Arachidicoccus terrestris: one gene and its partner. The protein of the gene in region 1 interacts with the protein of each later gene in a pairwise test. Links are inferred from orthologs where the notes say so. Each region holds a gene or a part of one and is shown on either strand. Other genes may lie near its edges.

Evidence for each region.
Region 2: the proteins of uvrA (region 1) and uvrB interact in binary tests that used the Escherichia coli proteins (3 or more experiments, as listed by UniProt). The link is inferred for Arachidicoccus terrestris from one-to-one orthologs.

What each region holds. Positions count from the first base shown.
Region 1 is NZ_CP083387.1:1,384,969-1,388,908, reverse strand. The notes cover bases 317-3,930. They hold uvrA (excinuclease ABC subunit UvrA), read left to right. Parts: upstream 317-712; coding sequence 713-3,730; downstream 3,731-3,930. Other genes in these bases: K9M52_RS05540 (YdeI/OmpD-associated family protein), read right to left, coding at 3,837-3,930; K9M52_RS05550 (YMGG-like glycine zipper-containing protein), read left to right, coding at 317-559. Outside these bases: more of K9M52_RS05550, read left to right, coding at 1-316; more of K9M52_RS05540, read right to left, coding at 3,931-3,940. UniProt on the Escherichia coli protein: The UvrABC repair system catalyzes the recognition and processing of DNA lesions. UvrA is an ATPase and a DNA-binding protein. A damage recognition complex composed of 2 UvrA and 2 UvrB subunits scans DNA for abnormalities.
Region 2 is NZ_CP083387.1:3,171,878-3,175,148, reverse strand. What follows is about bases 77-3,021. They hold uvrB (excinuclease ABC subunit UvrB), read left to right. Parts: upstream 77-498; coding sequence 499-2,544; downstream 2,545-3,021. Other genes in these bases: K9M52_RS12310 (mechanosensitive ion channel family protein), read right to left, coding at 2,630-3,021; K9M52_RS12320 (MBL fold metallo-hydrolase), read right to left, coding at 77-376. Outside these bases: more of K9M52_RS12320, read right to left, coding at 1-76; more of K9M52_RS12310, read right to left, coding at 3,022-3,271. UniProt on the Escherichia coli protein: The UvrABC repair system catalyzes the recognition and processing of DNA lesions. A damage recognition complex composed of 2 UvrA and 2 UvrB subunits scans DNA for abnormalities.

The DNA of each region.
Region 1 (3,940 bases):
ACTTAGTGCGGCTATCCTGTTTGGATCTTGTAAGAACAGTGGCGCTTCAGATTCACAGATCGCTCCTTCAGATACAGCTGGCCTGGCCGCTTTTAATGCACAAAAAGCCGCAGATTCAGTCGCTGCCCTAAACGGGGAAGCGCCTGACGGAAATGGGGTAACTGACAATGGCGCAAACCAGGCTTTCACCTCAGGTGGCGACAATGACGCCTACACTGGCAGTGAGGATGAAGGCGGTGCTATCAAATCTGTGAACGACGACAATACGGGCGGCGACTATATAGATGATAACAGTGCAGGGGCAACTGCAGGTAATACGGAAGTAGCTGCCGACCCGACACAGACATCGAATACAGAAGCGAGAACCACCCAAAAGAAGAAATTCAGCAGTGCTGCTAAGGGGGCTGTCATAGGCGCCGGATCCGGTGCTGTACTCGGAGCTATTATTTCCAAGAAAAACCGTGGATTGGGCGCTGTAATCGGCGCCGCGATCGGTGGAGGCGCCGGATACGGCATAGGAAAACATAAAGACAATAAAAGAGAACAGGAAGGTCAATAAGACCTGTTCCCAATATTGATGTATAATACCGTTGACTGGAAGGTTTGATCTTTATAGATCAGGCCTTCTTTTTTGGGATAACGATAAACTTTTTTTAATCTTATAAATATTTTAGTATCAATTGAAGAAATTTCCATTAATTTTGGTGATACTATGACCAAGAGAAACTCCCGGACTTCTGCGCCGGTAAAACTAAATAATACGATTGGCGCCTCGGCTCTTCAGCAAACGATAGAAACGCTGGATGTATTTGGTGCCAGAGAACATAACCTGAAAGATATTGATATCCATATTCCTAAAAACAGGATGGTCGTGTTTACGGGTGTGTCTGGCAGCGGGAAGTCGTCATTGGCCTTTGATACCATCTATAATGAAGGTCAAAGAAGGTACATGGAGAGCTTTAGTGCCTATGCCAGGCAGTTTATGGGAGATATGGAAAGGCCTGATGTGGATAAGATCACGGGGCTCAGCCCAGTCATTTCAATTGAACAGAAGACCACTAACAAGAACCCGAGATCGACCGTCGGTACGGTTACAGAGGTCTATGATTTTTTACGTTTGTTTTTTGCCCGTGTGGCGGAAGCCTATAGTTATAACACGGGGAAGAAAATGGTCAAGTTCAGCGAAGAAGAGATCGTATCGGATATCTATCTCAGGCAAAAAGGCCAAAAAGCGGTGATTCTGGCACCTGTTGTCAGGGGTAGAAAAGGACATTACCGGGAACTCTTCGAAGAGATCCGCAAGAAAGGCTTTGTCAAAGTACGGGTAGATGGTGAGATCCAGGATCTGAAGCCGCAAATGCAGTTGGACCGTTATAAGATTCATGATGTAGAGATCGTCATTGACCGGATGAAGATAACCGAAGATATGCAACCCAGACTGTCTTCCAGTATTCAGCAGGCTCTTAAACTGGGAAAAGACCTGGTTTTCGTCCTGGTGGGTGATAATGAAACGCTTGCCCAGTATTCCAGACAATTGGTTTGTGCGGACACGGGGATCAGTTATGAGGAGCCTTCGCCCAATTCTTTTTCTTTTAATTCCCCCTATGGCGCTTGCCCGCAATGCAGGGGGCTGGGAGAGATTTATGCCGTTAGCGAAGAATTGATGTTGCCGGATAAAAAGTTAAGTATAAAGAAAGGTGGCCTTGCTCCATTGGGAGAGGAGCGGAGTGCAAGCGTTTATCAACAGGTTGTGCAATTTAGTAAAAAACATAAGATCCCATTGGATAAGCCTTTGGAAAGCCTTTCGAAAAAGGAGCTGGATTTACTGCTGTTTGGGGATGGTGACGCACAAAAAACTTTTGAAATAGACGGGCAGGACGACAGCATTCCTCAGGTGTATACAGGAAGTTACGAAGGAATGGTTCCTATGCTAAAAAGATGGTTCTCCGCCTCTGGTAGTTCTGATCATCTCCGGGATTGGGTATCCGGTTTTATGGAACTGCGTCCTTGTAATATGTGCGAAGGACAGCGGTTAAGGAAGGAAAGCCTCTGGTTCTGGATCGATAAACACAATATTGCCCAATTAGGTGATATGGATCTCGAGGAGCTTGCCGGCTGGTTTACAGGGCTGGAAAGCCGACTCTCCAAGAAACAAAATGTTATTGCTAAAGACATATTAAAGGAAATCAGAGAAAGACTACAGTTTTTGCTCGATGTAGGGCTTACTTATCTAACACTTAACAGGCCGAGCCGGAGTTTAAGCGGTGGGGAAAGCCAGCGCATCCGGCTGGCCACTCAGATTGGCTCTCAATTGCAGGGGATTACCTATGTATTGGATGAGCCTTCTATCGGACTTCATCAAAGGGACAATCATCGTTTGATTACGGCATTGCAGCATTTGCGGGATATAGGCAATAGTGTACTGGTTGTAGAACATGATAAAGATATTATGCTGGCATCTGATTATCTGGTGGATATAGGCCCAAGAGCCGGTCTCCACGGTGGCGAGATCGTGTTTTCCGGAACGCCCTCCGAGGCGCTTAAAGCTCATACGGAAACAGCCCGCTTTTTAAACGGAGAAAAAGCCATCGAAATACCAGAAATGCGCAGACCCGGTAATGGCAAATGGATTGAGATCAAAGGTGCCAGTGGCAATAACCTTAAAAACGTCCATTTGAAATTACCCCTGGGCAAGCTCATCGTTGTGACAGGTGTCAGCGGTAGTGGTAAATCAACCTTAATCAATGAGACATTATATCCTATTTTGTCTAAACATTGTTATCACTCTAAAATGACGCCTCTTCCTTATAAATCAGTCAAGGGGCTGGAAAATATTGATAAGGTGATAGAAATTGACCAGTCGCCTATTGGCAGAACGCCCAGAAGCAACCCGGCTACCTATTGCGGTTTTTTTACAGATATCCGACAGTTATTTGCTGCGGTACCTGAAGCCAAGATCCGGGGCTATGCACCGGGGCGGTTCTCTTTTAATGTCAGAGGGGGCAGATGTGATGTTTGTGAAGGAGGGGGAATGCGTGTTATAGAAATGAATTTTCTACCAGATGTGTATGTGCCTTGTGAAAAATGTGGAGGTAAACGCTATAATCGGGAAACCCTTGAGATTCGCTACAAAGGCAAGTCCATCAGTGATGTCCTGAATATGACAGTAGATGAAGCTGTGGAATTTTTTCAGGCGGTTCCTTCCTTATATAGAAAGGTAAAAACCTTGCAAGACGTTGGGTTAGGTTATATCAGCCTTGGACAGTCTGCCGTAACGCTTAGCGGAGGAGAGGCGCAACGTGTAAAGCTGGCCACAGAGCTGGCCAAAAAAGATACAGGTAAGACTTTTTACATACTGGATGAACCAACAACCGGGTTGCATTTTAGTGATATTCGCCAGCTAATGCATGTGATGGATAAACTGGCTGACAGAGGTAATACTGTGCTGATTATTGAGCATAACCTGGATGTAATCAAAGTAGCCGATCATGTCGTCGATTTAGGCCCTGAAGGAGGAAAAGGGGGCGGCGAGATTTTATTTGAGGGTACCCCGGAAGAAATGATTCACTGCAAGGAAAGTTTTACGGCTAAATTTCTGGAAGAAGAATTAAAAGCGACACCTGTCAGGAAAAAAACTGTTGGGGTCCCTGCTGCCAAAAAGAAAGCTGTGGCTCCGTCCGGTAAAAATACTGCTTCAAAAACTAAAGCAAAAGCCGTAAAAAAGAAATAGGTGATGGCTCATGCAGGGCTGCATGGAAAGAAAAATCGCCGGACAAGTATTATTGCCCGGCGATTTTTCTTTAATATTCAATGTACCAGATCTGGCTGGTCAGCACCTATTTCTCTATAGGGTTTTTCTTACCTGCCAGCAGTTTTTCCAGGGTAGAAGCCAGGCGCTTTTGTTTGGTATCGCTGCGTTTTGCTCCTTCAATCCAGGTGA
Region 2 (3,271 bases), 1.8 Mb from region 1 along the record:
ATTCCAGTTCTTTGTTCTGGAGATAATAGGTGGCATGAGGGAAAGCGAGCGTGTCACTTCCTTCTAAGGTATTCATTTTTATGCCGCCGGCATGATCCTTATGCAGGTGTGACAGCAGGACTTTGGTCACTTCTCCCGCGCCGATACCGTGGGATCGCAGTAGCTGATGGATCTGCATTTCCCCATCATTTGTAAAGCCAAGTCCCGTATCCAGAAGGAGAATATCTCTGTCCGTAACAATTAGAAAAGGCTGGATTTCAACAAGTAAACTTCCAACCGCTCTTTGCTGCAGATTATCCGTTGCCGGATCAAATGGGATAAACTTCTTGCTGGCATCTATGGTAAAAGCGCCTTCTGATAAAGGTATTATTCTCATGGCGCAAAAGTAACCCATTATTTTCAACGAAGATTTAGAGACACTGTTATTCTTTCGGTGGGCCACCTTAAGGAATAGGTAAATAGCACCTCATTAAGAAAGCAAGTTCGTAACTTCGCTCTATGCCTTTTGAATTACAAGCCGATTATACACCCTCCGGGGATCAGCCAGCGGCCATCCGTCAGTTAACGGATGGACTGAATGCAGGCGAACAGTTTCAGACATTATTGGGCGTAACAGGTTCCGGTAAGACCTTTACGATGGCCAATGTCATCCAGAATGTACAGCGCCCCACCCTGGTCCTGACACATAATAAAACCCTGGTGGCCCAATTGTATGGAGAGTTTAAACAGTTCTTTCCGCACAATGCTGTTGGCTATTTTGTCAGTTACTACGATTATTATCAGCCTGAGGCTTTTATGCCGGTCAGTAATACCTATATCGAGAAGGATCTCAGTATCAATGAGGAACTGGACAAGCTGCGGCTTCAGGCCACTGCTCAGCTCCTCAGCGGTCGCCGGGATATCGTGATCGTCGCCAGTGTCAGTTGCATATATGGTATCGGGAACCCTGCAGAGTTCGAGAAAGGAATCATTCGTTTACATGTCGGCCAGGTGATCCCTCGCCAGGCTTTTTTACATGCCTTGGTCAACTCTTTATACGTCCGGACACAAGTCGATTTTACCCGTGGCAGCTTTAGGGTGAAGGGGGACACGGTCGATATCAATCTTCCCTATGTGGACTATGGATACCGGATTACCTTCTTCGATGACGAGATTGAGTCGATTGAGACGATCGATGTCATTACCAATCAGCGGATGCTGAGAATGGACAATGCCGCCATTTTTCCGGCCAATCTGTATCTGGCACCCAAGGACATGATGCAACAGATCACTTATGAGATCCAGGACGAGCTTCGGGCACAGATAGAATATTTCGAGGGCATCGGCCGGCACCTGGAAGCCCAACGTATTAAAGAAAGAGTAGAGTATGACCTGGAAATGATGCGGGAACTGGGGTATTGCAATGGTATTGAGAACTATTCCCGTTTTTTTGACAGGAGAGAACCGGGGACCAGGCCTTTTTGTCTGTTGGATTACTTCCCTGACGACTTTTTATGTATTCTGGACGAATCACATCAGACCATACCCCAGATCTCCGGCATGCATGGAGGAGACAGAAGCAGAAAATTGACACTTGTCGAATATGGATTCCGGCTTCCCAGTGCAATAGATAACCGCCCACTCAGTTTCAGCGAGTTTGAATCCATGATCGGGCAGACCATATTTGTCTCTGCCACGCCCGGCAATTATGAACTCGAAAAAACCGGCGGCGTAGTAGTCGAACAGGTCGTGCGGCCCACGGGTTTATTAGATCCACCGATTGAAATCCGGCCCAGCCATGATCAGGTCGATGATCTTCTGGATGAGATCGACCAACAGGTTAAAAAAGGAGGTCGTGTTCTCGTTACTACGCTAACAAAGAGAATGGCCGAAGAAATGGATAAATATCTCAAAAAGATCAATATCAATTCCAAGTATATCCACAGTGATGTCGATACGCTTGACCGTGTGGAAATCTTACGTCAATTAAGACTCGGAGAGATCGATGTATTGGTCGGGGTGAATTTGCTGCGTGAAGGGCTGGATTTACCGGAAGTGACCTTAGTCGCCATCCTGGACGCCGATAAAGAAGGCTTTTTAAGAAATGAAAGATCCCTAACCCAGACGGCAGGTCGCGCGGCCCGTAACGCAGAAGGCCGGGTCATATTTTATGCAGACAAGATGACCATGAGCATGCAGCGCACCATTGACGAAACCAACCGGCGAAGGGAAAAGCAAATCGCCTATAATGAGGCACACCATATTATCCCTACAACGGTTGCAAAAAGTAAAGAGCAGGTCTTTGCCCAGACAGCCGTCCTGGACATTAAAGGATTTGACGAGCATAAAGCCTATGCGATCGGTTATAATGAGGATATCATCGAACACAAGGTGAGCGAATCCCAGGTGGATCCGGCCAGGCGGACGATCCCCTTCCTGGAGAAAGCTGTTACCAAGGTTAAGAAGCAAATGGAAAAGGCGGCTAAAGACCTGGACTTTATAGAAGCGGCCCGCCTGAGAGACGAAATGTTCGCTTTACAAAATGAGTTAAAAGCAAAAAAATAATAGGAAACGGCTCAACTGCTAAGATGCCCGGCATAATGAATAGACACCGGCATTTTAGTATAAATACCGACATACAGATCGATTTCTACACATCAAACCCCTTATGTGGCGCTCTTTCTCCCATCATCGTTACCTCAAAAGTATTACTTGGGGTAGATATATTATTTAAGACGAAGGCGTCGTAAACCGCTTTTCGCACCCCGAAATAGACACTATAATAATCGGCTTCCATCTGGCGTGGATTTTTATGATCGTAAGGTTTAATTTTAATCCTTGGCCACAGCACAAGGACCGGACCGTCTCCGGTAAGTTCTGTCACCTTTACATCCGGCGCCGGGTCTGAAATGACTGTAGGAATCGTCTTCATCGCCTCGATAGCCACTTGTCTTGCTTTATCTACATTAGTGTAGTCCGCTACCGGCACTTTAATATCTATCCGGAGGTTATCCTGATCCGTATAGTTATTGATCACACCTGTGCTCAATGCACCATTGGGTAACCGTATGGTTTTATTTTGTGAGGTTAATATCGACGTGTAAACGATACCAATCTCTTTAACGATCCCAAACTGCTGTTGCGCCTCAATCAAATCGCCTACTTTAAAGGGCTTTAAAATCAGAATCATGACCCCGCCTGCAAAATTCCCCAGTGTCCCGTTTAGCGTACTGCCAAGTGCAAAGCCAGCGCCTGCCAGCAATGCCGCAACGCCGGTAATATCAAAGCCCAG